Regions from separate parts of the Microbulbifer sp. Q7 genome, predicted to be linked through region 2. Evidence: predicted binding sites of a transcription regulator. Region 2 holds the regulator's gene; the other holds the start of a gene.
The links. Region 2 encodes FNR, which switches genes on or off when oxygen is low (the NO sensors DNR and NnrR bind a similar motif). Its sites were predicted from a motif close to TTGATNNNNATCAA; they were not measured.
Positions count from the first base shown of each region.

Region 1: a site for FNR is predicted at 9,840-9,853, ahead of AU182_RS03965 (globin). Genes of this name have one in related genera too.

Region 1 covers NZ_LROY01000001.1:986,887-1,002,257, forward strand. The annotation lists gene AU182_RS03940 (PKD domain-containing protein) at 6-5,228, shown strand; gene AU182_RS03945 (S8 family serine peptidase) at 5,311-7,251, opposite strand; gene AU182_RS03950 (transglutaminase domain-containing protein) at 7,387-8,202, opposite strand; gene AU182_RS03955 (DUF350 domain-containing protein) at 8,212-8,442, opposite strand; gene AU182_RS03960 (hypothetical protein) at 8,892-9,230, shown strand; gene AU182_RS03965 (globin) at 9,357-9,755, opposite strand; gene AU182_RS03970 (S8 family serine peptidase) at 9,942-11,504, opposite strand; gene AU182_RS03975 (CPXCG motif-containing cysteine-rich protein) at 11,766-11,960, opposite strand; gene AU182_RS03980 (phosphoglycerate kinase) at 12,362-13,525, shown strand; gene fba (class II fructose-bisphosphate aldolase) at 13,735-14,799, shown strand; gene AU182_RS03990 (alpha/beta hydrolase) at 14,922-15,371, shown strand, end outside.
Region 2 covers NZ_LROY01000001.1:1,208,360-1,223,730, reverse strand. The annotation lists gene nusB (transcription antitermination factor NusB) at 1-140, opposite strand, end outside; gene ribE (6,7-dimethyl-8-ribityllumazine synthase) at 158-628, opposite strand; gene ribBA (bifunctional 3,4-dihydroxy-2-butanone-4-phosphate synthase/GTP cyclohydrolase II) at 894-2,009, opposite strand; gene AU182_RS04950 (riboflavin synthase) at 2,287-2,949, opposite strand; gene ribD (bifunctional diaminohydroxyphosphoribosylaminopyrimidine deaminase/5-amino-6-(5-phosphoribosylamino)uracil reductase RibD) at 3,098-4,231, opposite strand; gene nrdR (transcriptional regulator NrdR) at 4,231-4,716, opposite strand; gene AU182_RS04935 (extracellular solute-binding protein) at 4,991-6,088, opposite strand; gene AU182_RS04930 (NAD(P)/FAD-dependent oxidoreductase) at 6,448-8,109, opposite strand; gene glyA (serine hydroxymethyltransferase) at 8,515-9,777, opposite strand; gene AU182_RS04920 (hemerythrin domain-containing protein) at 10,110-10,667, shown strand; gene fnr (fumarate/nitrate reduction transcriptional regulator Fnr) at 10,709-11,434, opposite strand; gene hemN (oxygen-independent coproporphyrinogen III oxidase) at 11,506-12,942, opposite strand; gene AU182_RS04905 (OmpW family protein) at 13,112-13,801, opposite strand; gene mmsB (3-hydroxyisobutyrate dehydrogenase) at 13,959-14,867, opposite strand; gene AU182_RS04895 (enoyl-CoA hydratase/isomerase family protein) at 14,941-15,371, opposite strand, start outside.

The DNA.
Region 1 (15,371 bases), 220 kb from region 2:
ATACCTTGGGTGCTTTCGAGTACCAGCCTGACGACAACATTACCTTTACTCTGGGCAGCATCACGTTTCCAGAGCTGCCCGCGCAACCAGTCATGACACCGCTGGACCTTTTTTCTGCTACGGATTTCAGTGATCCGGCATTGGTCAATACCCTGGTGCTGCTGCAGTCTCTGGACGACGACGGTGACATACAGGATCACATCAATATTTCCGCGGTACGAGCCGACGCCGTTACCAGCGCCGGCCTCGAGCTCTCTGATCTCGACCAGCCGTATGCAGAATTCGTCACCTCGGAAAAGGTGCAGGCGCTGCTTGAAGCCTTGGGCGTGGATGCACTGCGCGTATCCCGTTTGAATGCTATTTTGCATTTCGAACGTGCGCTGGCGGATTCACCGATTCTCGATATCGACGGCGACGGGCTGGCGAATGTCGATGACCCGGATGATGACAACGACGGCACCATTGATGCGCTCGACCACCTGCCCTGGAACCCGCAGGAGCAAGATGATTTTGATGGCGATCGTATCGGTGACAACACCGATACCGACGACGATGCCGATGGCCTCGAAGATGCGCTGGATGAACATCGTGAATTTGTCGTCATTAGTCGTAGCGACCTGGGCTCAGCGGCACACAGTTTTGTAGATGCCCAACACAATCTCTTGTATGTCTCGATAAAAGATCGCAATGCACTCGATGTGCTGGATTTGAAGTCCGGTGAAGTTGTGCAAACTCTGGCCTTCGACAAAATGCCGGAGCGCATGACGGCTTCGTCCGATGGCAGCAAGCTGTATATCGCGCTACTGGAGCGGGAGCACAGTTCTTACTGGTGGGACGAAGACCAGATCGGGTATGTAGCCATTGTTGACCTGAACAGTCGCAAGGTGGTTAAAACACTTACCCTGAAAGTTGACCCCTACGACCTGGTGGTAACCGATAACGGTAAATTAATCATAACCCCGGGGTCTGGACAGTGGGGCAATATTATCGCGTTCGACGCCGATACTGGCGCCGAACTAGCGAGAGCTGGCAATATTTACCAGCGTTCGCAGATTGCAATTCTGCCATCCGAGCAATCACTGTTCACGGTGAGAGACAGTTCCTCCCGCATCGACAAGTTTGATTTCAGCGGTGCTGGCATCACTCGCATCTCTGATGTGCCCCATAGTTACGAACATCGTATGGGCTATGATATATGGGCCACACCTGACGAAAAATATCTTCTGGCGGGTGCCGGAGATTTATACAACGCCAATGATTTGTCGTTTGTCAAAAGTATTGCTCCATTATCGAAACTCATAATCGCGGTCCATTTTGACACGCTACAGAATCTGGCATGGGTGGTTCTTTCAGACAGTAGTGTGCTGATTTTAAACCTTACTACGTTTGAGGTTATAGCCAGTGACGTTGTGCTTGGCAGTGTTATTGGCATGGCAACTGACGCAACAACCATTACCTATTTCATTCTTGATCGGGGTGAGCTGATCACCCTCAGAAAGCCACACCCTTGCACCAGGTGTTTCGAAAATACCGCGCCCATGGCGCAATTCGGTTTTACTCCCACGAATGGGGATACCACCGATACCTATGTTTTTGATGCATCCCTTAGTGACGATGCAGAAACGGGGGAATCACTCAAGTACCGCTGGGACATCGATAACGATGGCCAGTGGGAGACCGGATTTTCTCCGGAGGCCCTGTTTGAGCATCGTTTCCGGATTGCAGGGAGCCGGTTTGTACGCCTGCAGGTAAAAGACCAGGGTGGCTTGGTTGCGAGCACCATAAAAAGCATCAATGTCATCCAGGGCGTGGACAGCGGGATTGTGGTTGACGACAGTGTCGCTGACAGCCTGAACTTCGATGTGACTCAGGTTTTGGAGGATCGGGCGCGCGGACTACTGTATATCTCCGATAAAAGCGCCAAGCGGCTTTACGTAGTCAACCTTGCCAGTGGGCTGACCGAGCGCTATTTCGAGTTCGATCTGATGCCCGAGCGTATGGCGATGACACCGGACGGCAGTAAAATGTATCTGGCCCTGCTGGCTCAGGAGCACAGTTCTTACTGGTGGGACGAAGACCAGTATGGCTACATTGCACAGTTTGACCTGGAGATACTTGCGCACACCAAGACATTGAAAGTGGATGTAGATCCTTTCGATCTGGTGGCCACAGATGCGGGCAAGCTGATCATCGCCTCCGGCTCCGGACAGTGGACCAATATTTTTGCCTACGATGCGGAAACCGGCGGTCTCCTTGGTAGCAGCTCCATTCGCCAGGCTTCCAGGCTGAGCCTGCACCCGTCACAGGATTGGGTATTCGCGGCCACCACGGATTCTTCACCTTCCGATTTTTCGAAATTTGATATCCGCGGTGCCGGTATTGAGCTTGTCGGCGATTCACCGTATCACGGCGATCATCGCGTACGTGGAGGCGTCTGGGTCACGCCGGATGGCAATTATCTGGTTTCCCGTGGTGGCGATATATTCAAGACATCGGACATGACCTATGTCGCCAGCATGACCTCCGAGAGCGTCTATATTGATCAGCTGATTTTTGATGAAGTGGAGAACACGGTATTTGCCGTGACCACGGAAAACAATATCCAGTACTTCAACATGAGTAGCTGGATGCCCGTAGGGACCCTGGCGTCGGCCGTTGGTACCGAATGGTTGTCGATCATCGACGACGAGCTGGTAGCTGTAGCGGATTCTGGCAGTGGGTATCAATTGGTTTCTTCTGCACACCCATGTATTGGATGCGGCGCAAATACACCGCCGGTGTCGGTGTTCTCGGTAAATGCCGGTGCGGCTACGACAGTAGCTGTGCATATATTCGACGCCTCGGCAAGTTCGGACGCTGAAGACGGAAGTGCCCTGAGCTATCGCTGGGATTTCGATGGCGATGGGAGCTGGGATGCAGAATTTTCTTCGTCTGCCACCCGTGAGCACAAGTATGTTCTCGCCGGAAGTTATCCTGTGCGCCTGCAGGTGCGTGATAGCGGTGGACTGGTGGCGACGTCCACTCAGAATATCGTCGTAGAACAAGGTATTGATCCGGGAATACCGGTCACTGATAGCATTCCCTATCAGCTGGATTTCAGTGCTACGGATATGGAAGTGGACCTTGCCCGTAGCAAGGCCTACATCAGCGATAAATCTGCGCGTCGTTTGTATGTGGTTGATCTCCTTACGGGCTTGACCGAGCGTTACTTTGAGTTTGAGCAGATGCCGGAACGCCTGACAATGACACCGGATGGCAACAAGCTGTATCTGGCGCTACTGGTGCAGGAACACAGCAGCTATTGGTGGGAGGAAGAGCAGTACGGTTATATCGCGGAATTTGATCTGGAATTACAGAGCCAGGTGAACACTCTGTTGGTCAGTGTTGATCCTTATGACCTGGTGGCGACCGACGGCGGCAAGCTGGTGGTTTCATCCGGTTCGGGCCAGTGGACCTACATCCACGCCTACGATGTTAGCAGTGGTGCTCTCCTCGGCTCCAGCTCAATCCGGCAGGCGTCCCGTCTTGCCTTACACCCGTCTCAGGAAGCAGTATTTGCTGCAGATACGGACGTTTCCCCCTCGGATATCGAAAAGTTCGATATCAGCGGCAGTGGTATTTCCAACCTTGGGGACTCGCCCTACCACGGTAGCCACCGCATGCGCGGAAACGTGTGGGCCACGCCCGATGGAAGCTATGTCATTACACGCGGTGGTGACCTGTTCCGTGCGTCGGATATGGAATTCGTGGCAGAGCTAACGGGTACCGGTATCCTGATCGAGCAGTTGTTTTTCGATGTCACCGAAGACATGGCATTTGCGCTGCTGTCAGACGGCACCGCACAATATTTCAATATGACCTCGTGGCTTCCGGTGGGTAGTCTGGCCGTTGCTGCCGATACGCAGTTTATCGCCGCGGTTGGCAGTAGCGTGTTTACCGTGGTGGAGGGCGGTGCCTCATCCCAGCTGAATGAAACCGCCCATCCCTGCGTCGGATGTGGATCGAGCAGTCCACCGACGGCATCCTTCAGTTACGGGCCCGATGCCGGAACCACCGCGGATGACTTCATGTTTGATGCCAGCGCCAGCGTGGATGCGGAAGACGGTACCAATTTACGCTTCCGCTGGGATATAGACGGCGATGGCCAGTGGGACAATGGCTTCTCTACAATAGCAACATTGGAGCATCGCTTCCTGCTATCCGGAAATGTGACCGTGCGTCTGCAGGTAGTGGATTCTGCTGGCTATACCGCCACCGCTCAGCAGCAGATCTCCGTGACACAGGGTACGGATACAGGCACGGCGGTCTCCGACAGCACCGCTTATGAGTTGAATTTCGCGATTACCGATCACGTTGCCGACCCTGCACGGGACAAAGCGTATTTCAGCGATAAGTCGGCGCAACGGTTGTACGTAGTGGACCTCATTAGTGGCTTGACCGAACGTTATTTCGAGCTTCCGTTTATGCCTGATCAGTTGGCTATCACTCCGGATGGCAGCAAGCTATATCTTGCCCTGTTGGCCCATGCGCACAGCGGAACACGCTGGGAGCAAGATCAATTCGGCTACGTGGCTGAATTTGATCTGGAGCTGCAGGCACACACCAATACTCTTGCGGTCGGTATTGATCCCTACGACCTGATCGCGACCGATGATGGACTGATGGCCATATCGTCCGGCTCGGGCCAGTGGACCGAGATTCATCTCTACGATACGGCGACTGGTAGCAAGTTGGGTTCCACGGGTATTCGTCACCGCTCGCGGCTCGCACTACACCCTTCACAAAATGCTGTATTTGCTGCGGATACGGATCTCTCACCTTCGGATATCGAGAAATTTTCGATCAGTAGCGCGGGTATTGTCAGTGAGGGGGATTCGCCGTATCACGGAGATCACCGCATGGCGGGTAATGTCTGGGCCACGCCGGATTCGCAGCATGTGGTCACCCGCGGTGGCGATGTATTCCTCGCCTCGGATTTGACCTATGTGCTGAGCATGACCAGTGCGGGGGCGGGGGTTGAGCAGGTGGCGTTTGATCCGGCAACTGGAAGCCTGCATGCAATTGGTATGGACGGTATTTTGTACGAATACGATTATCTCAGTAGTTTCGAACTTCTGGGCACAGACGCCAGCTATACCGATCCAAAATATTTGTTGCAGGGAAGTGGTCAGCTGTATGTTGTATTGCCAGACGGAATTGGTCATCGCCTACAGCAGGTGACGGAATAATCCAGCGCTACTGCGCGATTCGTAATGTCTTACCATAAAAAACGGCGCATGGCGCCGTTTTTTATGGTCGTATGTTTGGTGCTTAAAAGTAGCAGCGCCCGCCCCAACGGAAGCGGCAGGTTGCGTTAACACTTTTGGTAACCGAGTGGCTTTCGCCGGCGTCGTCGGTGACGGTCAGGGTTACGCTGTAGGTGCCATCTTCCGCGTATTCATGACTCGGGTTCTGCGCACTGGAACTGCTGCCATCGCCAAAATCCCAGTGCCAGCTTTCAATGGTGCCGTCGGCGTCGCTACTGGTATCGGTAAAGCTGGCAGTCGTGCGGGAGACCGAGAAGGTAAAGTCGGCAATTGGAGCCTGGTTCGGGGTACTGGTGTTCGGGTCGGTGACCGTGACGGTCTGGCTGCGGGTGGCGCTGGTGCCCCCGTCGTCGGTGACGGTCAGGGATACGGAATAGGTGCCGGCCGCACCGTAGGTGTGACTGGGGTGCTGGACGCTGCTGCGGTTGCCATCACCAAAATCCCAGTCCCACGCGGTGATATTACCGTCGGCATCGCTGCTTTGATCCTGGCAGTCAATGGTCAGTGCCTCGTCCACACACGTGAATCCCACAACCGGCGGCTGATTGCCATCACTGACCGCATTGAGCGCGGCACGGGCATCCAGGATTCCGGCACCGCAACCGCCGCTGCAGTTACCGGGCAAGTCCCGCGCGGTGTCGCGCAGTGCGTCGCGCACCTGGTCGGGAGAAAGGTCGGGGTTTGCCTGATACAGCAGCGCGGCCACGCCGGCCACATGGGGCGCTGCCATACTGGTGCCCTGATAGAACCGGTAGTTTTCTCCCGCCGGCCCCTGAGTGCCACTGTTGAGGGTGGAGAGAACGCCGTTACCGCTGGTGCTGGTTTCGCCACCCGGCGCGCTGAGATCGATGGACGTTCCGTAGTTGGAATAGGACGCGCGATTGCCCTCGCGATCCGTAGCCGCCACCGTCACGACGCCATTGCAGTTTGCGGGAGAAAAATCGCCGGCATCTGCGTTGCTGTTGCCGGCCGCCGTCACCACGGTGGCACCATTGCTGCGCGCGGTGTTGATCGCATTTTGCATAGCCGTGCTGCAGCTGCCCGTGCCGCCAAGGCTGAGATTGATGACCTGCGCCGGGGTGTTATTGGTGGGCACACCGGGCACGTTACCGCCACTCGTCCATACGATGGCATCGATAATGTCGGACGTGTAGCCGCCGCATTTTCCGAGTACCCGGGCGACCAGTACCCTGGCCCCGTGGGCGACACCGGCAACGCCGCGGTTGTTGTTGGTCAAAGCGGCAATGGTGCCGGCCACATGGGTACCGTGCCAGCTACTGTTGCGCGGCTGGGATGGATTGAAGAAACCACACTCCCACGCGCGCAGCCAGTCGCCGGGATCGCTAGGGTCGCTGTCGCGGCCGTCGCCATCATTGGCCACTGCGGTGTCATCGATGAAGTCGTAGCCCAGGATAATGTTGTCATTCAAATCCGAATGGTCGGTAATGCCGGTATCGATCACCGCTACCACCACACCGCTGCCGTCGTGGGTATCCCAGGCCGTCTCAAGGTTAATACCTCCGGTGGCCTCAAAATAATGCCACTGCTCGTTGTAGCGGCTATCTCCCGGTACCGCGGTATGCTGCATCAGCTGGTCCACCTCTACCGAAAGCACGCCGGGCTGGTTGCTCAGGGCACTGACCAGCCTCTGCAAGCTGGCTGGGGCGAGCGGGTGTTGCAGTCGCAATACATCGAATTGTCCGTTGGCGAGGCTGCGGCGGTAGTGCAGTTTCACTCCGGCAATACTGGACAGATTGGCCGCGATTTCCGGTGCGTTGCGATCCTGGCGGGGCAGCGCGAATTGCAGAATAAGCTGCTGCGCATGGGGCGCAGAGCTCGCGCTGGAAATGTCGGGAGATGCTTGTGCGGTGGAAGTCACCGAGAAGAGCGCGGCGAGGGCAAAACACAGGCTCGCCGATGCGCGCCGAACGGAAAAAAAGGCCACGGTTACATCCTTGTACTGCTGGACGCGGGAAGACGCGCCGGACTGATCACAGCACCATCCTGGCGCCACTCATTTAAGCCTAGCAGGCGGGTGCGTGCTGGCCAGAATTGCGAGATCGCACGCGGATGCCGGGCATCACCCGCGAATAAACTGAGATTTTTTAATCCAGTGCTTGCCGCGGTAGCGGCGGGTGGGGGCGGAGGTGGTCTTGGCCCAGAAGTAGTCCCGGTTGAACTGGAACTCGACCTCGTAGCCCTCTGCGAGTGCCGCCAGTGGCATGGCCTGCCATGTGGACTGGCGGCGCTTGCTAGTGGCTTCCAGCAGGTATTCGGTGTCGTCGACAATGGCGATCACCCAGGCATGGCCCTGCCCCCTGTGCGTGCCCAGGGCGACGCGCGCATCAATGCCGAGGTTGATCAGCCAGTCGGCGAGCAGGATGGCATGGTCTTCACAGTCTCCGCGTTTCTGGTAATAGGCCTGGCGCGAGGTCTGCCAGATATCCGCGAGCCCGGCGTACTGCAGATGGTCGTACTGATATTCCTTGCGGGTTGCCAGGGTGTACAGGGGTACCCACAGCGCTTTGGTTTCAAACGGTTGAAAGCCCACCAGGTAGCTGTTGGCGAAATGATGCAGCTTGTCGAGGCCACGCGCGGATGCGGTAACCGATTCCAGGCCCTGCCAGTTCCATACCGAGATGTAGCTGCTGTCGTGTTCGGAGCGCTGTCCTACCGCCTGCTGCACCATGGCCTCCGTGAGTGGGGCGCTGGTGCCGGGTACGACTACCGTACCCCGCTGGTTGTCGCGCACGCCGGGTGTCTCCGGCTCGCCGCGCACGGATACCAGCTTGCGCTCCTGCAAGGTGTGTTGCGCAGGCAAATGTTGCCACTGTCGCACAACTTCCGGCAGCAACAGCACTATGGCCAGCAGGGCGCTGGCAAGTAACCACCTCACTGCCAGCGCCTAGCCTTTTAGCCCGAAAGAAATAATCAATGCGACGAAGATCAGGATCGTTGAGGCAAAAATAGCCACGGCGATATTGCCGTTCTTCAGTTCCCCTTCGATGTCTACGTGCTTCAGCAGCTTTTTGTCGATGATCAGCAGCGCCACCATGCCAATCAGTAACGCCAGCAGGGTATACAGCAGGTTCAGTCCAAGATTAAACAGGGTTGCAGTGAGGAATTCAGATTGCACGTGATTCGGTCCATGTCGGTCAATTTTGGGCAATTAGAGCATAAGCGCCGCGGCTTTTCTGCCCGCTGTTTGCGACCCGTGTACCTTGGGTTTCGCAGTGCAATCGGGGCCCTTCCCGGTACAAACGTGGCTGGAGGTGGGCCTGCAGACAAAAAAGTGTGCAGAAAAGCATTTTTACACCAGGAAAAACCGTGCTCCGGAAGCACCGCACTGGAGGAAACCAGTGCATACCAAAAGGCTTTGAGGGTAGAACAGCAGTGATAAGTTGATCGAAGCAAAACCCCTGACCAAAGTTGCCGTTACAGTTTCAGATAGGCGGGATTTTAGCGGGTTTTTTGTTGGGAACGGTATTTTCGCTGAGTAGACTTCCGGACACGTTGAAAGAGGAGGTGTTCTCCATGCGTTATTTACTACCTGTAGTTCTGTTTTGTTCGCTCTCTGGTGTCGCGATGGCACAGCAACCGATGTCTCAGCTGCCGGCTGGTGCTTCGGAAGTGCAGATTTTGGGTAAAACCTATTGGCACAGCGGCGATAACTTCTACCAGTTCAATGAGGAAACCGGCATGTTCTATCAGGTTCCTCAGCCCACTGTGCAGGCGCATAAGGACCGTGTATCGCAAGCGCATATGTATCAGCGCAGTCAGACTCTGCCGGGTACCGGTCTGACCGGTGACCAGATTGAGGGCTGTCGTAATGCGGCTGCGGATAAATCCAATGAGGTGCCCAATCGCGGTAGCCAGGTGTACATCAATGAGTACAACAGCTGCATCCGTGATCTGCAGCAGTAACGCTCAATCGTAACTCTCAATCGTAACTCTCAATCGATTGAGGGAGAGGAAAAAGGTCTGCCGGGGAACTGGCAGACCTTTTTTATTGTGTGTGGATTGCACGCCCGCTAATGAGTGGGCTGCCGCTCAGTAGGCTGCGCGGATCAGCTCAATGCCGGGGCCGATGGCGCGGCGCCAGGCGAGTTCGGTCGCTTCATCAAACTGGGGGTCGTACTGGCGCAGAGTGGCAAGTAATGCGTCCAGCCACAAGCCATACCATTCCGGACGGATGTTGTGTCCCTTGCGCGAGTGGCTGCACCCGAGGGCGCGCAGTTTGGTATCCGGCATGCCGCGGGCGTGCAGCACCAGTTGCAAGATGCCATTGCGCAGCAGGTGGCGCTGTGCCGGCATGTCGGTGTGTGTGAACAGCGAGCGGATGACTTCAGAGCTGCTCATAAAGCGGTCGTAAAAGTCGATGAAGAAGCGTTCGTTATTGCAGCAGCGGCCATAGCTCTGAAAAACGATATCACTGTCGGCATTTCCCATTGCCGGTACCCCCCTGGCTGTTGTTATTTTTGCGCACACAGGCGCAGGCAACCGCGGATTCTAGCGGTGGTCATCACGGCAAAATTGATCCAGATCATTTTCAAGGGGGCGGAGACGAGCAACCAGGCTGGAGAGGCCGGCAATAAAAAAGGGGCCCGAAGGCCCCTTGTGGTGTGGTTATACCGATTACTGCGTGCAGTTTCTGCCTTTGCAGGGCTTGCCGCCACCGCCGCCGCCACCGTTATCACCGCCATCACCGCCACAGCCGTTCGCGGTCAGGTAATCCACAGCAGCTTTGGCCTGTACCAGCCCGTAGCCATAGGCATTGTCGCGGCCGGCCGCACCCAGATCTTCCGCAGTACTGGTGAGCGCCGAGCGGATCTGGCTAGCGGAACAGCTGGGAAAGTGGCTCCAAACCAGCGCACTGACGCCGGCTACATGCGGCGTCGCCATGGAGGTACCGTTGAAGTAGGCATAGTCACTCGGCTCAACGGCCAGATTGGCGCTGCTGCCCAGCTGGCCCAGAAGCGCTGCGCCATCGGTATCGGAAATGCCCGCAGATGGGATGCTGGTGGCAACGCCGCCCATGGTGCCGTACAGAATGCCCGGTTCATTGTTGTAGATGACTGCGCCGATGCCGCCACCGGCCTCACAGGCCTGCACTTTTTCCGCAAAACTGATGTTGCCGCGGGAGATCAGGCAGATCTGGCCCGCCGCACCGGCACAGGCAGACTCGCCCAGGCCGCAATCCATCAGGTTACCGGTGACATTACCCATGGGGCTTTCATCCATGCCGGCCGCTTCGATGGCGCTGCCGCCGACGCTGAGGGTGGTCGAAAGGCCCATGCCCACGGGTACGGAAGACAGCACGTCGACACCGGGGCCGGACAATTCAACCTGGTCGGTCTGCTGGGAAAAGTCCGCGATCATCTTGCTGCTATCAATGGCCGCTACCGAGACCACTGCGTCGTAAGATGCCGGGTAGGAGTGACGGGTGTTGCCGTCGTTACCGGCGGCAGCAATGGACAGCACATTCTGGTTATACAGGTCGGCGAAGGCACGCTCTTCGGTGCGGGACTTGAAGGTGCCGCCCAGGCTCATGTTGATTACCGTTGCGCCGTTTGCCGCACACTCGTCCGCCGCGGCCACCAGTGAGGAAGAATAAGCCCAGCCGTCAGCGCCAAAGACTTTGACGATATGCAGGTTGAGGTTGCCATTGGGGTTTACGCCCACAACCCCCTTGCCGTTGCCCCCAATGGCGGCAATGGTGCCGGCGACATGGGTACCGTGGCCGTCTTCATCGGTGAACCAGTCTCCGGTACCGGCGTCGTAATTACCGGTCACATTGCCACTGGGAAGATCCTCGTGATTGATTGAATAGCCCGAGTCGATGATGCACACGGTCTGGTTGCCGGCCATGGCATCGCTGAGCTGGTCGGCCTGTACCATGGGGATGCCAAAGGGAACGGTTTCCGCCATCGGGTAGCGTTTTACATCCTGTTCCACGTATTCCACATTCGGATTGTTACGCAGCGCGCTGAGGGCCTTGGCCGGTAGGTTCGCGGCCATGGCGTTGCGTTTTTGCAGTGCCAGGGCGGAGCGGCCGCCATTCTTTTCCATCATGGATTTGACGGCCTGGCCCTTACCTTCCTTGAACTTGATGATATAGCGCTCGTCGGCGGCACTGGCCTGGCCGGCCAACGACAGGGCGAGCGCGCTGGCGAACAGGGTTGGAATTATTTTTTTCATTCTTTGTGGAGCTCCAGTTTTGTCTGGTACTTCTTATTGTTGGATTGGAAAACTGGCTGCTTGCCATTCAGTGCCCATTGGAATTGGGACTGGCGTACAGCCGGTAGCTAAAATTTAGCAGCTTTGTGCGCACCACCAACGGCCCGTGCCGCGTATTGGGGGGTGCTTAGCAAAAAGGAATTTCGAGGTGGAAAACGGTGACAAGGTGCTGGAGGGGGTTGCGGTATTGTTCGTCTGCTCGCGACACAGGGTGCAGGGCGATTACACGTCGTTCTCGTGTTTTAACTGCACTTGCCAGTCCCCCTCCAGGTCCACGCTCACCAGTACCTGAATGGGGCGGCAGCATACGGCACAGTCTTCGATGTAGTGGCGGCTGCCGGCTGAGGTGTCGATCATCAGCAGGATGGTCTCGCCACAATAGGGGCATCGGTCGCTGAATTCTTCTACGGTGAACATGGTTGACGACTTCCCGGTGTCTACTGGTTGAAATCTGGCCGGCTTCTAGCCTCGCAAGAACCTGTTACATAAATAGCATTTGCTCACGTGGTTGGCCGCGAATTGACGGCGGGCCATGGCATAAATCTACGTTCTTCCGGCCCGCCATGCCTGGCGGCAAGTGCAATTACTGTGTTTTTTGCCTTCTTGTAAAAATGACAACGGTGTCACCCCTGTATTCCTGCTGTGCGGTAATCCATTTACAAAACCGGTTGATATACTGCGCCGCCTGGCCAGTGGTGCCGCAATGACCGCAGCAGCGGTGACCGCCGAGGGGTACAGGGCGTATAATCCGCGCCCGCTTTCTCCCGGTAGCAAATCGGGTGAGTGAGTATTCAGCAACCAGCAAATGAGGATTGGCTATGGCGGTTAAATTGATGAAGGACCAGGATCTGGCGGGTAAGCGTGTACTGATCCGTGAAGACCTGAACGTGCCGGTGAAAGACGGTGCAGTTACCTCCGATGCGCGTATTCGCGCGGCACTCCCCACCATCAAGGCCGCTTCCGATGCCGGTGCCAAAGTCCTGCTGATGTCTCACCTGGGGCGCCCCACCGAAGGCGAATACGCCGAAGAATTCTCCCTGGAACCGGTCGCCGCCCACCTGAGCAAATTACTGGGCAAGGATGTGCCGGTCATCAAAGACTGGCAGAACGGCGTGGAACTTGCAGACGGTGACGTGGCCCTGCTGGAAAACGTTCGCTTCAACAAGGGCGAGAAAAAAGACGATGAGGCGCTGGCCAAGCAGTACGCCAGCCTGTGCGACATCTTCGTGATGGATGCCTTCGGCACCGCGCACCGCGCCCAGGCGTCCACCCATGGCGTGGCTAAATTCGCGCCGGTTGCCTGCGCTGGCCCGCTGCTGGCCGCAGAGCTGGATGCCCTGGAGAAAGCCCTGGCCGAGCCCGCGCGCCCCATGGTGGCCATCGTTGGCGGCTCCAAAGTGTCGACCAAGCTGACGGTGCTTGAGAGCCTGTCGGACAAAGTGGACCAACTGATTGTGGGTGGCGGTATTGCCAACACCTTCCTCGCGGCGGCGGGCAAGCCGGTGGGTAAATCCCTGTGTGAGCACGACCTGCTCGACACCGCCAAGGGCCTGATGCAGAAATGCGATATCCCGCTACCCAGCGATGTGGTCACCGGCAAGGCGTTCAGCGAGTCCGCGGCGGCAGAAACCAAAGCCGCTGACGCAGTTGCAGAAGACGACATGATTTTCGATATCGGCCCGGATTCGTCTGCGGCGCTGGCGGAAATCCTGAAGAGCGCCAAGACCATTATCTGGAATGGCCCGGTGGGTGTGTTTGAATTTGATCAGTTCGGTGGCGGCACTGAGCGCCTGTCCAGGGCAATTGCCGATAGTGACGCTTTCTCCATCGCTGGCGGCGGCGACACCCTGGCGGCCGTGGACAAATACGGCATTGCCGAGCAGGTTTCCTATATTTCTACTGGGGGTGGTGCTTTCCTCGAGTACGTGGAAGGCAAAGTACTGCCGGCGGTCGCCATGCTGGAAAGCCGCGCCAACGACTAAGTGTGTGGCAGGTGGCGCCTGCGGGCGCCACCTCGCTAGCGGCCTGCGGTTTTGATGTTGTTTTAGATGTTGTAGATACGGATGTAGATACCGAGGTACCCAGAAAGCAGTACCCGATTAAAAAAGAGATGCGACCGGGCCCCGCTCAGGAATCGCACGCACATGCAGTACCAAATACCAATTTTATATCGACGAGAAAGGGTTTTTTCATGGCTTTAATCAGCTTGCGTCAGCTGCTGGATCACGCGGCCGAACACGGCTACGGCGTGCCGGCGTTCAACGTCAACAACCTGGAGCAGATGCGCGCGATCATGGAGGCGGCCGATGAAACCGACTCCCCGGTGATCGTCCAGGCCTCTGCCGGTGCCCGTAAATATGCCGGTGCGCCTTTCCTGCGTCACCTGATCCTGGCTGCCGTGGAAGAGTTTCCGCACATCCCGGTGGTGATGCACCAGGACCACGGCACCAGTCCCGCCGTTTGCCAGCGTTCCCTGCAGCTGGGCTTCAGCTCGGTGATGATGGACGGCTCACTGATGGAAGATGGCAAAACCCCATCCTCCTACGAGTACAACGTGGACGTAACCAAGCGCGCTGTCGAAATGGCCCACGCCTGTGGTGCGTCTGTCGAGGGTGAGCTGGGTTGCCTCGGCTCCCTGGAAACCGGTATGGCCGGTGAGGAAGACGGTGTTGGCGCCGAGGGTGTGCTGTCCCACGACCAGCTGCTGACCGACCCGGAAGAAGCCGCGGATTTCGTCAAGAAGACCCAGGTGGACGCCCTTGCCATTGCCTGCGGCACCAGCCACGGCGCCTACAAGTTCACCCGTCCGCCCACCGGCGACATTCTTGCCATCGATCGCATCAAGGAAATCCACGCGCGCATTCCGGATACCCATCTGGTGATGCACGGGTCCTCCTCGGTGCCCCAGGAGTGGCTGAAGGTCATCAACGAGTTCGGCGGTGAGATTCCGGAAACCTACGGTGTGCCCGTCGAGCAGATCTGCGAGGGCATCAAGCACGGTGTGCGCAAGGTCAATATCGATACCGACCTGCGTCTCGCCTCCACCGGCGCGGTGCGTCGCTTCCTGGCCCAGAACCCGGCGGAATTCGACCCGCGCAAGTTCCTCAAGGCCACTACCCAGGCAATGAAAGACATCTGCCTGGCCCGCTACGAGTCCTTCGGCACCGCCGGCAACGCGAGCAAGATCAAACCCATTAGCCTGGAAGCCATGTACCAGCGCTATGAGAAGGGTGAACTGGTGCCCAAGATTAATTGACGGGCACGTCTAAAATTTACCGCGCGTGCGCCGGGTGGCGTCCGCGCGGCGATTTTAGAGCCCCGCGATTTTCGGGGATGCAGCAAAAGGGTGAACTTCGGTTCGCCCTTTTTCGTTTTAAAATGCAGTACCATTGGGTCATGGATCTGCTGAAAGACTTTAATGCTATCGAGCCCACGCCGGTCATTCGCCGGCCGGATTACTCGGCGCTGCGCAAGGAATTGCCCGCGCTGGACTTTGCCTGTGATCAGCCCCTTCCCGGGTCGGTGGCCTCCTACCGCACTTATTACCACCTGAATTTTGACGAAGCCGCGGGCACCGGCATCGGCACCTTCAAGGCCGCCGGATTCGAACTGGTTGCCCAGTACTGGCTGGTGGCCGAGCCCCGGGGCACCCTGTTTATCTGCCACGGTTATTTCGACCACACCGGAATTTACGGCGCCGCCATCCGGTATGGCCTGCAGCGTGGTTTCAATGTGGTTGCGGTGGACTTTCCCGGGCACGGGCTTTCCAGTGGCGAGCCGGTGGCCATCGATACCTTTCTGCAGTACCGGGAGGTGCTGGAGGCGTTG
Region 2 (15,371 bases):
ACGTCGGTTTTGCTCATGTCGTTGTCGGCATGAAACTCGGCTTCGATGGCGTTCAGGTTGGAGCCTGCCATTTGCCACTGGTACAGGGCCTGCATGGCGTAGTGGCGTGCCTTGCGGCGGGCGGATGCGGTTACGGTCATTTCAGTGTTTTCTCGGTTCAGATTTTGCCGATCAGGGAGACCATTTCGAGGGCGGTTTCGGCGGCTTCACAGCCTTTGTTGCCAGCTTTGGTGCCGGAGCGTTCGATGGCCTGTTCGATGGAGTCTACGGTGAGGACGCCGAAGGTCACAGGGATGCCGGTGTTCATGGAGACCTGGGCGAGACCTTTGGTGCATTCGCCGGCGACGTATTCGAAGTGCGGGGTGCCACCGCGGATGACAGCGCCGAGGGCGATCACTGCGTCGAACTTTTTGGTTTCGGCAATTTTCTGCGCGGCGAGCGGGAATTCGAAAGCGCCCGGTGCGTAGTAAATGGTGATGTCTTCGTCTTTGATGCCTTTGCGACGCAGGGTGTCCAGTGCGCCGTCTTTCAGGCTTTCTACAACGAAGCTGTTCCAGCGGCTTACCAGCAGCGCGTACTTACCGGTGCTGCCTACGAAATCGCCTTCGATGACTTTGATATTGCTCATAGTTTTTTCCGTTTTCTGCTAGTTCCCTGCCGGACCCGTTTTGTACTTCGAGCCCTGGGGCAGTGGCGGTGGAGCACCGGGGATCAGTTTTCAGGACCGCTGTAGACCCATCCCTGGGCGCTGCGGCGCAAACTTCCTGTTTGCGACGCTCCTGAAAACTGATCCCCGGCACTCCACCTTCGATTCAAAAATTCGGGTTCTTAAACCCTATGCTTTCCATCCACGGAAATCGCTGAAAGATGCGCAGTAGCTTCTCAGTGATTGCCTAAAGTTCTTCTGCATTCAGGTACTCTTCCACTTCCAGGTCAAAACCGGAAATGGCACTGAAGCGGAATGGCGCGCTCATCAAACGCATTTTGCGCACTTTCAGATCGCGCAAAATCTGCGAGCCGGTGCCCACCTGCTTGTACACCAGATCCTGGCTTGGGCGCTGTTGCTTGCCGCTGATCAGCCAGTCGATGCTCTCTTCGATTTCATCGGTGGTTTCGTTGTGGCAGATCACCACCACCACGCCTTTGCCCTCTTCCGCCACTTTTTTCAGCGCGTTGCGGAAGGTCCAGGGTTCATATTTTTCGTCGCCACGGCGCAGTGAAAAGACGTCGCGCAGGGTGCTGGCGACGTGGACGCGCACCAGCGTGGGTTCTTCCGGCTGGAAGTCGCCCAGGCTGAACGCGAAATGGCGTTCGCGGCGGGCCTTGTCGAGGTAGGTGCGCAGCTTGAATTCACCGAATTCGGTCTGCACGTTGCGCTCGTTGACGCACTCGACGGTTTTCTCATTCAGCGCACGGTAGTTGATCAGGTCGGCGATGGTGCCAATCTTGAGGTTGTGCTGCTGGGCAAACTTTTCCAGGTCCGGGCGGCGGGCCATGGTGCCGTCTTCGTTCATGATTTCGACGATGGCGGCGGCGGGCTCGAAGCCGGCGAGGCGCGCGAGGTCACAGCCGGCTTCGGTATGGCCGGCGCGGCTCAGTACGCCACCGGGCTGGGCCTTGATCGGGAAGATGTGGCCGGGCTGGACGATGTCGGAAGGCTTGGCGTTGCGGGCGACGGCGGCGCGAATGGTGCGCGCGCGGTCGGCGGCGGAGATGCCTGTGGTGACGCCTTCGGCGGCTTCGATGGAGACGGTGAAGTTGGTGCTGAACTGGGCGCCGTTGTCGCGGGACATCAGCGGCAGGTCGAGCTGATCGCAACGATCGCCGGTGAGGGTCAGGCAGATGAGGCCGCGGGCGTGGGTGGCCATGAAGTTGATGTCTTCAGGACGCACCTGTTCGGCGGCGATGACGAGGTCACCTTCGTTCTCGCGATCTTCGTCGTCCATCAGGATGACCATTTTGCCCTGACGGATATCGTCGATCAGTTCTTCAACGCTATTGAGTTCCATAAAACCTCTAGTTCTTTCGATTCGCCCACGAGGCAAATCTCAAATTTCGCACGCTGCACCGTGACTTCGTCGCTAGTCCGTGGCGCGGCTGCTACCGGGTAAAGCTTTGCGAGACACGCCGTGAACCCATCCATGGGGGCTCTTCCGCGAGGTCCCTCTCGCGGACAAAGCGTACGCTTTGGACGCCAAAGGCGCCCGCAGGGTGAGCGAAGCGAATCAACGTCTCGCAAAGCTTTACCCGGCATCATCCGCTTCAATTCAAACTACATCGCCTCGATCAGGCCTTGTAGAAGCCGTGCTGCGCCAGAAACTCCATCGTCAGCCCTTCACTTTTGGGCTCGGCGGCGGCATCTCCCAAGAGTAGCCGCTCCAGATAGCGCGCTATCAGGTCTACTTCGAGGTTCACCTTGGTCCCAGCCTGGTAACCGCCGATCACGGTTTCGGCGATGGTATGGGGCACGATGGTGAGCTCGAATTCGGCGCCGTCGACCGCATTCACCGTGAGGCTGGTGCCGTCGACGGTGATGGAGCCCTTGTGGGCAATGTACTTGGCCAGTTCGTCCGGGGCGCGCAGGCGGAATTGCTCGGCGCGGGCGGTGGGCTTGCGCCATACCACTTCGCCGATACCATCCACGTGGCCGCTGACCATATGCCCGCCGAGGCGGGTCTGCGGGGTCAATGCCTTTTCCAGGTTGACCTTGTCGCCCAGCTTCCAGTCGTTCAGTGTCGCAACGGCGAGTGTTTCTGCCGAGACGTCGGCCCAGTAGCCATCGCCGGGCAGGTCTACCACGGTGAGGCAGACGCCGTTGGTGGCGATGCTGTCGCCGAGTTTGACGTCGGACAGGTCCAACTTGCCGGTGTTTACCCGCAGGCGCAGATCGCCGCCTTTCGGTTGCAGCGCGGTAATCTCACCAACGGCTTCAATAATTCCAGTAAACAATCCGGGCACTCCTAAAAATTGTCTTTTCCCGCGAGGGCGTCGTCAGCTCCGTGCTCGGTTCCTCATGTATTCCTATACATTCCGGTCCTGCGCGCGGGGCTTCCTGGCCCTCGCGCGAAAATCCTGCTTTTTAGAAGCACCCTCGCGCTTACCGCTCGATATCGGTTGTCGCGGTAATACGCCAGTCGTGGCCGACCGCGCGCATATCGGTAATGGTGATGGGCAGCATGGAGCCCATGCGCTCAATCGGTAGCTCAAACAGCGGACGCGCGCTGGAGCCGAGAATCTTGGGCGCCATGTAGACGATGAGTTCATCCACGTGGCCCTGATACATAAACGCGCCAGTGAGGGTTGCACCGCTCTCCACGAGCACTTCGTTGCACTCGCGGCGGGCGAGCTCTTTGAGCAGTTCGCCCAGGTGCACGCGGCCGTCTTTGTCCGCGGGCAGTACCTGCACTTCGGCACCGGCCTTCTCCAGCCGAGCGCGACGCTCGTCGTCAGCCGCCGCGGTTGTGACCACCAATGTGGGGGCTTCGCCCTGCAATATAAAGGCCTTGGCCGGGGTGCGCAGTTTGCTGTCGACAATCACCCGCAGGGGCTGTTTTTCTGCCGCAGCGGCGGCTTCCGCTTCCGACAGCGCCATTTCATCCGGGCGCACGTTCATATTCGGGTTGTCGTGGCGCACGCTGTCGACGCCGGTAACAATGGCGCAACTGCGCGCGCGCAGGGCCTGCACATCGGCGCGGGCGGCGGGGCCGGTGACCCACTTGGATTCGCCGCTGGCCATGGCGGTGCGGCCGTCGATGCTCATGGCGGACTTGGTCCGTACCAGGGGCAGCCCGAGGGTCATGCGCTTGATGAAGCCCGGGTTCAGGGACCGGCAGGATTCTTCCAGCAATGGGCCTTCCACTTCAATGCCCGCATCGCGCAGTTTCTGTAACCCTTTCCCGCCCACTGCGGGATTGGGGTCTTCCATGCCATAAACAACTTTGACGACACCGGCGGCGATCAGCGCGTCGGCGCAGGGGCCGGTTTTACCCGTGTGACTGCAAGGTTCCAGGGTGACGTAGGCAATCTGGCCTTTGGCGGCCTGTCCTGCGTCCTGCAGTGCCTCGACTTCGGCGTGGCCAAGACCTGCGCGCTTGTGCCAGCCTTCACCAACGATCTTGCCGTCGGCGTCGGCTATCACGCAGCCGACCCGGGGGTTGGGCATGGTGGTGTAGCGTCCGCGCTCGGCGAGCTGGATGGCGCGGGCCATCAGTTCCCGTGGGGTGAAGGCCATTACTTCGCCTCCTCCTTGTTCCCTTTCGTCGCTTTCGGTGTATTCAGGCGCTCGATCTCGTCACTGAAGTCGCTGACGTCTTCAAAGCGGCGGTATACGGAGGCAAAGCGCACGAAGGCGACTTGATCCAGCTCGCGCAGCTGCTCCATGACCAGCTCCCCGATATGCATGGCGGGCAGTTCGCGCTCACCAGTGGCCTGCAGTGCATGCTTGATCTGGGCGACGGCGGCTTCTACCCGCTCGGTGCTGACCGGGCGCTTCTCGACGGCGCGCTGGATGCCGGCACGCAGCTTGTCTTCGTTGAAGGGTTCGCGCTGGCCGTTCTGCTTGACCACCCGCGGGAGCACCAGCTCGGCGGTTTCGAAGGTAGTGAAACGCTCGTGGCATTGCAGGCACTCACGCCGGCGGCGCACCTGGTCGCCATCGGCCACCAGGCGGGAATCTACAACTTTGGTTTCGTCTGCGCTGCAGAAGGGACAGTGCATGGGGAGAGGGCCCTCGAAAAAGTGGGCGGCAGTTTACCACAAGGCGGAAATTTAGGCTGCTCCAGGCGGCGGGGATTCGTGGAACCACTCACAGCTTCAGGTGGCGCAAGGCCACCGGGGAGGGCTTTTCAAAATCGCTGCGAGTACATCCATGTACGCTCCGGCGCCGCCATCCATGGCGACGACGGTTTTGAAAAGCCCTCCCCGGCAGCCTTGCTTCGCATCGGAGCAGTCGACTTCGTAGCTAGGGAGCCCTTTAGTCCGCGCTAAACGATCAAATGTCTTCCCGCTCGATAATTCGCTGCCACAGCTTATGGCGCAGGGCGAGTACCCGAGGCTTGGTGGCAGCGGGAATCCAGGTGCGCTCCAGCTCCTGTGGGCGCGGGTAGACCGCGGGGTTGCTGAGCAACTCGGGGTCCACCAGGTCCTGCGCCGCCATATTGGCGTTGGCGTACTGGGTTTCGTTGCTGATGTTGGCGATGACGCTGGGCTGCATCAGGTAGTTCAGGAACTGATAGGCGGCATCCACATTCGGCGCGTTGCTGGGCATGGAAACCACATCGATCCACAGGGGGAAGCCCTCTTTGGGCATCACGTAACGAATGTCGAACGTCTGGCCCGCCTCTTTGGCCATCTGCTGGGCGACCAGTACGTCGCCGCTCCAGGCGTGGGCGATGCAGCGTTTGCCGCTGGCCAGGTCTTCGACATATTCACCGGAGTCGAAATCGGTAACGTGCAGGCGTACCTTGGACAGCAGGTTGGCCACCATGTACTGGTGGGCAATGCTCATGGAGTTGGGGTCTTTGCCCAGGTACTTGAGCGCAACATCGAAGATTTCTTCCGGGGAACGCATCAGGGTGGCATTACAGTGGTCGAGCTTACCCAGATTTTCCGGGTCGAACAGCAGGTCCCAGCTGTCTTCCGGCAGGTATCCACCAAAGGCTTTCTCCACCGCCTGCACGTTGTAGCCGATGCCGACGGTACCCCACAGGTAGGGGATGGCGTACTCGTTGTCCGGGTCAAACAGGGCGAGGCGCTGCATAAACGCGGGATCATTCTGCGACCAGTTGTCGATGCGATCGCGATCGAGCTTTTGCAACTGGCCGGCAGCGATGTACTTGGGGATATTGTCAGAACCGGGGACGATGATGTCGAAGCGGCGACCTTCCTGTAACCAGACTTCTTCCAGCTCCTCGATATCGTCAAATTCAAAATAATGCACCTTGATGCCGGTGGCGGCTTCAAAGTCGGCGATGGTGTCTTCGGCAATGGACTCAGACCAGTTGGCGAAGTGTAACTCGCGGGCCTGTGCGTGGAGGGTCAGCCCGAAGGCTGCGGTCAAAATGACCAACACATGGGATAAAGAACGCATTATCTACTCTCGATCTGCAGCCTGGCTGCACGGTGTATTCTGCGCTTTCACAGGGCATTCCCGCCCGGGCAAAAGCATCGATTCCTGAAACCGCTTGGACTCGAAAGTGCCGGTTCGCTGACGCAAACCATCGATGAGCAACGCATCCTTGGTGCTGGAGAAAACCGACTGCCAGCTTCAGGCCCGAATAAAAATGAGCGGGGCCGGAACCTGTATTCGATTTTCGAGGGCGCGTATTAAAACAGAATCCAGGCTCAATTTCACAGCCCGGGGGCATTTTTGTGAACGTGTGGTACTGAAATACCAGCGGTTCGAAGATCCCCGGCGCCCTCCTCGGGCGCCGGGCCAGCCAGGCAGAATCAGACCTGACGGATTTCCTTTGCGGCTCGCTCCGCGGTGCTGATCGCGCCGTCGATATAGCCGAACGCTTCCAGCGCAGTGTGCTCGCCGCAGAAGTGGATATTGCCTTCCTGCAGGCCGGCAGAGCCCCACCACTCGGTGTAGTCGCCGAACGTCTGGGTGGAGTAGGAACCCTTGGACCACGGGTTGGCAGACCACTTGGACAGCATTGCGGTACCGGTGAACGCATTGCTGGTGCCCGGGAATACGTTGTCGACAATGCCGAAGAAGTGATTCAGGTCGTCACTGGTGGGCGCCGCGAAGGGCTGGTCGCTACCGATCTGCTTGCCGTAATCGCCACCGAAGAAGTTCACCAGGATGCCATCGGTACCACCGGTCACCGATGTGGAGTCCCAGGTGTCGAACAGCTCCGGGCGGCCAACGTAGGTCACACCGTTCGGGGTAAACAGTTCACCGTTGACCACCTGTGGCTGAGTCCACGGGCGGGAGGCGCACTGCATGGCCATTTTGCCGTTGGAACCAAACGCCATACGCTCAATGGCCATACGTTTCTGCGGACGGAAGCCATTGTAAATACGCGGGTCGATGTCCACATCTCTCAGGGTAGAGAACGGCAGTGCCAGTACGAGGCGATCACAGGTGTATTCGTAGCCGTCTTCGAAGACCAGGTTGTACGGGCCGTTGAGATTGCCCTGAATGGCAACCAGCTTGCGCGCGGTCTCAATGGTGCCCTCTGGCAGCTCTTCGACCATGCGGGTGACCAGCTGATCATTACCACCGGCAATCCGGAAGCGTTCGTCGGTGCCCGCCAGTGGCAGCGCGGTGTTGATCGGGTTCCAGGCCAGCAGGTAAATCAGGTTCAGCGCGGTGGTCTCCTCCGGCTGAATGCCGTATTCGGCCACGATGTCCGCCTGGAACACCTGTCCCATGTTGGAGTTCGCACCGATACCGACGTAATCCAGCCAGCTATTCACATCGATGTGATCCAGCTCGCGGTGCATCGCATTGTTGCTTTCGTAGGTCGGTACCCAGGGGGCGTCCTGCTGTGCGCGTTTGAAGATCTGGTACACATCGCGCCACTCGGCGTTCAGCTGGTGCTCGGTGTAGTGCTGGCCATTGACGTAGTAGAGCTCGTTGCCACCGGGCACCGCGTTACCGTTCACATCTTCCACATCCAGGCCCAGGTTGCTGGCCAGGTTACGTGTATAGGTGTGCTCGGTAGAGATAAGCTCGCCGCCACGCTCTACCGGGCGACCGAAAATACTGCGGTTGGTGCTGACACGGCCGCCCAGACGGGTGTTGCCTTCAAATACCTTGCTCGCAATGCCGTACTGCTGCAGTCGGTGTGCACAGCGCACGCCGGCGACACCACCACCGATGACCGCCACACGCCCGGCGGCCGAGCTGGGATCTGCTTTCGCGGGGCCAGAAAAGGTACTGGTGGCACCAGCAGTACCCAGCGCCGCGGCGCCAAGACCCAGCTGCTTCAGGAACTGGCGACGGCCTTCTTCGGAGGCATTCGCACCGACGTGGCGCGTGCCTTCATTGATAATGTCGAGGCTTTCATCGGATGAGATACCCGTCTTTTCGGACAGCTCCTGAGCGGCCCCAAGGCGTCGCATCAGGCTCGAAAGCGGGGAGAGGGATTTACGGCTACGCATGTTGTTCTCCTACAGCCAAGTGGTGTTCCGACCCAGATACCGCAGGGCCGTGGATTTGTTTTGTTGTTGTCCACGGTTCGCTCATTGCACTACGCGGGCAAAAAGCGGGCGCGCGCAGTTCGAAATAGATGACAACCGCATTATTCACATTTGCTATATGAGCGCGTAATTCTACATACCACTTCACATAAAATCGAATAAAAATTCAATTAAGCACCAAAAGAAGAAATTTTGATCTAGAGACCATCGGGACAAAGGAGCGAACACACTACGCCTCAGACACTAATAACAGGAGAGACAGGAAAGCCTGAGTGGCCTGCACACATCAGACAGGCACAAAAAAAGCGACTCCGGGGAGTCGCTTTTTCGCTCAAATACTAGCCGCGGCAGCGTTGCCGCGATCCATTATTTGTACACAGGGAACTTGGCGCAGATCTCAAGCACCTTGGCCTTCACTTCAGCGATGGTCGCGTCGGCATTGCCCTTCTCCAGTGCGTCCAGCACGTCGCAGATCCAGTGGGTCAGCTGGCGGGTCTCTTCCACGCCGAAGCCGCGGGTGGTGATCGCCGGGGTGCCCACACGCAGGCCGCTGGTGATGAACGGGGAGCGCGGGTCATTAGGCACCGCGTTTTTGTTCACGGTAATGTTGGCGTTGCCCAGGGCTTCGTCCGCATCTTTACCGGTGTATTCCTTGCCGATCAGGTCCACCAGCATCAGGTGATCGTCGGTGCCGCCGGACACGATGTTGATACCGCGGTCGAGGAAGGTCTCGGCCATGGCGCGGGCATTTTCCACCACTTTCTTCTGGTAAGCCTTGTACTCGGGCGTCATGGCTTCCTTGAAGGAAACCGCTTTGGCCGCGATCACGTGCATCAGCGGGCCACCCTGGCCGCCGGGGAATACCGCGCTGTTCAGTTTTTTCTCAATCTCTGCATTGGCCTTGGCAATGATGATACCGCCGCGGGGACCGCGCAGGGTTTTGTGGGTGGTGGAGGTCACCACATCGGCGTGGGGGACCGGAGAGGGGTATTCGCCCGCAGCCACCAGACCGGCCACATGCGCCATATCCACCAACAGGTAGGCGCCCACCTTGTCGGCGATGGTGCGGAACTTGGCCCAGTCCATGATACGGCTGTAGGCGGAAAAGCCGGCCACGATCATCTTCGGCTTGTGCTCCAAAGCCAGGCGCTCCACTTCGTCGTAGTCCACTTCGCCGGTGTCGGCGTTCAGACCGTACTGCACCGCGTTGTAGGTCTTGCCGGAGAAGTTCACCTTGGCGCCGTGAGTCAGGTGGCCGCCGTGGGCCAGGCTCATACCCAGCACGGTGTCACCGGGAGCACACAGGGCCTGGTACACCGCGGCATTGGCCTGGGAGCCGGAGTGAGGCTGGACGTTGGCGTAGTCGGCACCGAACAGCTTTTTGGCGCGCTCGATGGCCAGCACCTCTACCTTGTCGACATGCTCGCAGCCACCGTAGTAGCGCTTGCCCGGGTAGCCCTCAGCGTACTTGTTGGTCATGCTGGAGCCCTGGGCCTCCATCACCATGGGGCTGGTGTAGTTTTCCGAGGCAATCAGCTCGATGTGCTCTTCCTGACGGCGGTCTTCATCCTGAATGGCGGACCAGACATCGGGGTCATAGGAAGCTAGGGTGACGGATTTATCAAACATGGTATTCCCTCGGATGATAAGGCGCGAATCGCGCAAGCATAATCTCGACAAGGGCAAATTCCGACCCAAATATGACCGGCCCGCCCCAGAAAGCGGCGCATTGTACACCAAGGGGATGCCCGCGGTGCAAAGGGTGCACATGAAACCATTTCAAGCAGATAGGCGACGCGCTTCAAGTTCTCCGGCCTCCCCGTTCGAGCGTTCGCTACCCCATCGCCCCGGCGCAAACGGCGCCAGCAACCGGACCACCACTTGACCCAGATCAACCGACATTTTCCCGTTCCGATAACAATGTTACGACTGGCACCCGGGTTAAGACATGGAGGCAAAACATGCACAGCATCTACCGTCAGCTTTGCTGCGACCACAAACATATGCAGCGACTTCTCGAAGTATTTGAAGGTTTGCTGGAGCAACTGACCAAACAGGAACGGGATCCGGCGACGTTGGGAATGATTCTGGAGGCGCTGGATTACTTTTCCGTGTATCCGGACCAGTGGCACCACCCGATCGAGGACCTGGTGTTTGAGCACTTGCTGGGCAAGCCCGTCGATGTGCGCGATGTGATCAACAAGACCCTCAAGGAACACCACCAGATTGCGGCCGCCACCCGCAAAATGAGCAAACTGTTTAACGCCGTGGCCAACGATGCCGCCGTGGAACGAGAGGCGCTATTCGGCGCCGCGCGGGAATATATCGATTTGCAGCGCCGCCACCTGCAGCGTGAAAACGAAATCCTGTTCCCGCTGGTCGCCGACCTGCTGACTATTGATGAGTGGAATGCCATCCAGGATCGCCTGCGCGAACAGCAGAGCGTGCATTTCAACGCCGGCGTGAAGCGGCTGTACGACGCGATGTATGAGACGCTGGCGGAAGACACTGCCGCATAGCCGAGCAGAGGACACCGCCGCACAAGCGGCGGTGTAGGGGATTAGTTTTCGTAACTGCAGTGGGTGCCGGCGAGTTCGCTCAGAGCGATGAAATCCAGAATGGTCACCGAGCGCCCCTGCACCTGGATCAGCCCCTGCTTCTGAAAGCGGGAAATGAGTCGGCTGACGGTTTCTGCAGTCAACCCCAGGTAGTTGGCAATATCCATGCGCGGCATGGACAACACAAATTCGCTCGCGGAATAGCCACGGCGGGAGTAGCGGCTGGAGATATTCACCAGCAGCGCCGCGAGCCGACTGTCCGCCGAGCGCTTGCCCAGTAACAGCAGGGCTTCGTTCTCCTGCTTCAGTTCTTCGGAAAAGATGCTGTAAATCTGCTTTTGTAGCGCCGGCACCTGCTGCGCGAGTGCCTCCAGCTGGGTGAAGGGCAATACGCACACACTGCTGTCTTCCAGTGCTTCCGCAAACCCGGGATGTGAACCGCCGCTATAAGCGTCCAGACCCAGCAACTCCCCGGGCAACGCAAAATGCGTGACCTGGGTATCGCCGTCCGCACCAATCACCGCCGACTTGAAACTGCCCGAACGAATCGCGTACAGGCTGGCAAAGGGGTCACCGGCACGAAACAGGGTTTCGCCGGCCCTGACCACCCGTTTCTTGCGCGTCACCTGCTCCAGGCGGGCGATATCGTCATCGCTCAGGCCAACAGGCAGGCACAGCCGGCGCACGGAGCAACTGCCGCAACTGACCGCTGTCGAATTTTCTTTCATCGAAGTACCGTTTTCGCCACACGGCGCATATATCTGGTTTGCTATTGCGGAATTGTATCGATTCCCGACGTCTAAAGCACCCGCGAGTAAAGGGCTGACGGCTCGGTGCCGTGCAGATAGGTATCAAAGGCCGCGGCGGCATTGCGCAGGAACCAGCGTCCGCGCTCGGTGACGAAAAGGTCACTCTCGGTCTGCCCCAGCAATCCGTCGTCAAACATGGGCTGCAGGCGCGCCAGTTCCGGGGCAAACCCGTCGGCAAACGGCAACCCTGTGCGCTGTTCCAACGCCCGCTTGTCGAGGCGCAGGTGGCACATCAACTCCATGATCAACCACTGGCGCAGGCGGTCATCTTCGCTCAGCTGCCAGCCGCGACAGATGGCTTCGCCGCGTGCGTTGATTGCGCCGGCGTACTCTTTGAGACTGTGGTGGTTCTGCCAGTAACCATCGCGGCTGTAACTGATGGCCGAGGCCCCCAGACCGACCAGCGCATCCGCCGGCATCAGTGTATAACCCTGGAAGTTGCGCGCGAGGCGCCCTTCTGTGGCAGCAGTCGCGAGCGCATCATCCGGGCGCGCAAAGTGATCCATCCCCAGAAAGACGTAGCCGGCGTCCGTGAGTCGGCGGCTGGCCGCGAGCTGCATGGCAATTTTTTCGGCCGGCGGGGGCATCAGGTCGCTGTCGATCAGACGCTGTGCCTTGAAGCGATGGGGCAGATGGGCGTAGTGATACAGGGCAATGCGATCCGGCGCCAGGTCGAGCACGGCGTCGACCGTCTTTTCCAGGCTCGCCACATCCTGCCCCGGCAGGCCGTAAATCAGGTCGTAGGAAATAGAGCTGAACCCGCGCGCGCGCGCGCCTTCGGTCAGCGCCCGCACCTGCTCCACACTGCAGATGCGATTGATTGCCCGCTGAACGTCCGGATTAAAATCCTGAATGCCCAGGCTCAGGCGATTGAAGCCCAGCTCCCGCAGGGTATCCAAAGTTTCGATTTCCAGCGTGCGCGGATCGGCCTCGATGCTGTACTCCACATCGTCGCCAATGCGCAGGTCAAAAATTTCCCCCAGGCCCTCCATCAGGCGTCGCAGGTCGCCGTCGTTCAGGAAGGTCGGTGTGCCGCCCCCCAGGTGCAGCTGTACCACCGGCGCCCGCGCGACCCGGTCGCGGTACCACTGGGCCTCTTTCAGTACATTGTCGAGATAACTGGAGGCCAGGCCGTATTGCCGGGTGATGATCTTGTTGCAGGCGCAGAAGTAACACAGCGAACGACAAAACGGGATGTGCACATACAGTGACAGCGTTTCCACGTCCTTGAGTGCATGCCAGGGCTTTGCCGTGCCGTCGTCTCCCTGCATCGCGACAAAGCGGTCAGCGGTGGGATAAGAGGTGTAACGTGGACAGGGCCCCGCATAGCGGGACAGCAGTTCCGTGGAAAGGGGCGCAGTGGATTGGTCGCCCGCGCCGCGTGGCGTGCTGATGTCGGAAACTGCGGAGTCGCTTTGATCGACCATCGGAGGAGGCACCTCTTGTCCTTACTTGTGCGGGGAAGCGATTGTGCTTCGTACTGCCGCGTAAGGTACCGAGGCGGCCACCCCCGACACTTGATTTAGGTCAATTGCCGGGGGCTTAGCCTGTCGCTCAACGGCATTACCGTGAGCCACAGGCGTGCAGGAGAAACGGTTAGAAGCGGTAGCCAAACCCTGCGCTGTAGACCAGCGGATCCAGCTCAACGGCGGCGCTGATGGTGCCGACACCCGGCACGTCCACCGTGGCCTCGGTATCGATATCCATCCACCACACCGACAGGTTCAGTAACCAGCGCTGATCCGCGCCAAACGCGACATCGACACCGGCTTCGGCAGCAATGCCAGAGGAATTCTTCAGGGTTACCGAAGCGTCGCCGGTTGCGCCGAGGGAGGCAAAAATATCATTGGCCTCGCGGCTGACCTTTTCCTCAAAGAAGACCGTGTAATTCAGGCCCAGCCCCACGTAAGGCTGCACACGGGAAGAGGCCTGCAACGGGTAGTACTGCAGCACCACGGTAGGCGGCAGGTGACGGGTTTCCCCCAGGTCGAAGGTTTCGCCCAGGCCGGACACCTTCAGGTCATGGCTAAACGGCGTGGCTGCAATCACTTCCACTCCCCAGTGATCGCGCAACATATAGGTGCCGATCAGGCTCAGTGCCGTGCCGTCGTCAACGCCCGCGGCCGTCCCTTCCAGGGTGGCACCCCCCAAAGACAGTGCACTGGAACTCACCTCCGGGCTCACGGTAATTGCGCCACTGCGGAAAATAAAATCACCGCCGTCATAGGCAAAAGCGGAACCGGAAATACAGGCGGCCAGAGCAGTGCCAAGCACCATTTTTTTCATGATGATCTCCCAATCATTTATCTATGCTTCCGTCTCGCCGGCACGCTGTTTAGCGTTATTGGTGTGGCGCTTCTTTGAGACGGGCACAGGGTAACGATTGGGCACACGCGCCCTTTGATTCAAATCAATCGCACAGGACGCCGCGCTGATTTTTCTATCAGTCCCCCACCGGGCGACGAAACAGGTTTTGAATGGAAGAAAAGTCCAGTACCTGGTTGATGGGATCGCCACCGTGCAGCTGGTAAAGATTTTTGGCGAGTGCACCGAGCGGCGTCGAGGACGCGCTGCCTGCCGCCGTATCCATGGCGAGCCCCAGGTCTTTCAGCATCAAACCCACCGAAAAACCGCCCTCATAGTTACGCGCGGCGGGGACATTCTCCATCACGCCGGGATAAGGATTGTATTTCTCCAGCGACCAGTTACCACCGGAGCTGGCCCGCATGATGTCGGACAGCACCGCCGGATCAAGGCCGTTATCCACCCCCAGCTGCAACGCCTCGGCGGTGCCGATCATTTGAATGGCCAGCAGCATGTTGTTGCAGATTTTCGCCACCTGACCGCTGCCGGCAGGGCCCGCGTGAAAAACATTCGCACCCATGGCTTCCAGCACCGGACGCGCGCAGGCGATGGCGTTTTCATCACCGCCACACATAAATGACAGCGTACCCGCTGTCGCCGCTGCCGTGCCACCGGAAACCGGTGCGTCCAGCGCAGCAATGCCGCGCTCGCCGGCAGCGGCGATCAACTGGCGTGCATCGTTGGCGGCAATGGTAGAGCAGTCAATCAGCAGGGTTTCCGCATTCATCCCCTGCAGCAAACCATGCACCCCGAGGTACAAAGAGCGCACCGCTTCGCCGCTGGGCAACATGGACACTACCGCATCCGTACCTTCGATAGCCTCATGGGCGCTGTCCGCCTTTTGGCAACCGTTCGCTACCGCCTTCTCCAGCATGGGCGCGGACAGGTCGAAGGCGGTAACGTTAAAACCCTGCCGGACCAGGTTCGCAGCCATGGGGCCACCCATATTACCGAGGCCAATAAAGGCAATATTCTTAATCGGGTTCATGCTCTCAACTCCATCGATTTATTCTTTTTATTCAGCTGCTTGTTCAGCTCGCTGCTCTGCCAGAGTGGCGAATTTACAAATCCGCCAGGGGATGCTCTCCGTCCCACGGCGCGTGAAAGCACGCCTCTACCTGCTCCAGGGTGACGTCTTCGATCCGCGCAGGCTGCCACTGCGGGTTGCGATCCTTGTCGATCAACAGGGCACGCACCCCTTCTTTTACCTGCCCATTGCTGCACATATTCATGGCCAGTGCCAGTTCCATCTGCAGCACCTGTGCCAGCGACAGGTGTTTGCCGCGACGCAATTGCTCCCACACAATCCAGGCCGTCAGCGGGCAACCAGCCTTGAGTGTTTTGGCGGCGCGCTGCAGCCAGGGGTCTTCACCGCTGTAATTGACGATATCCCGGTAGACTTCTGGCAGGGTGGGAGCATCGGTGAGTTGCTGGATCGCATCGTAATGCGTGCGCAGATTGGGCGCCGGCTGCTCCGCTGCAGTCAGTTCCA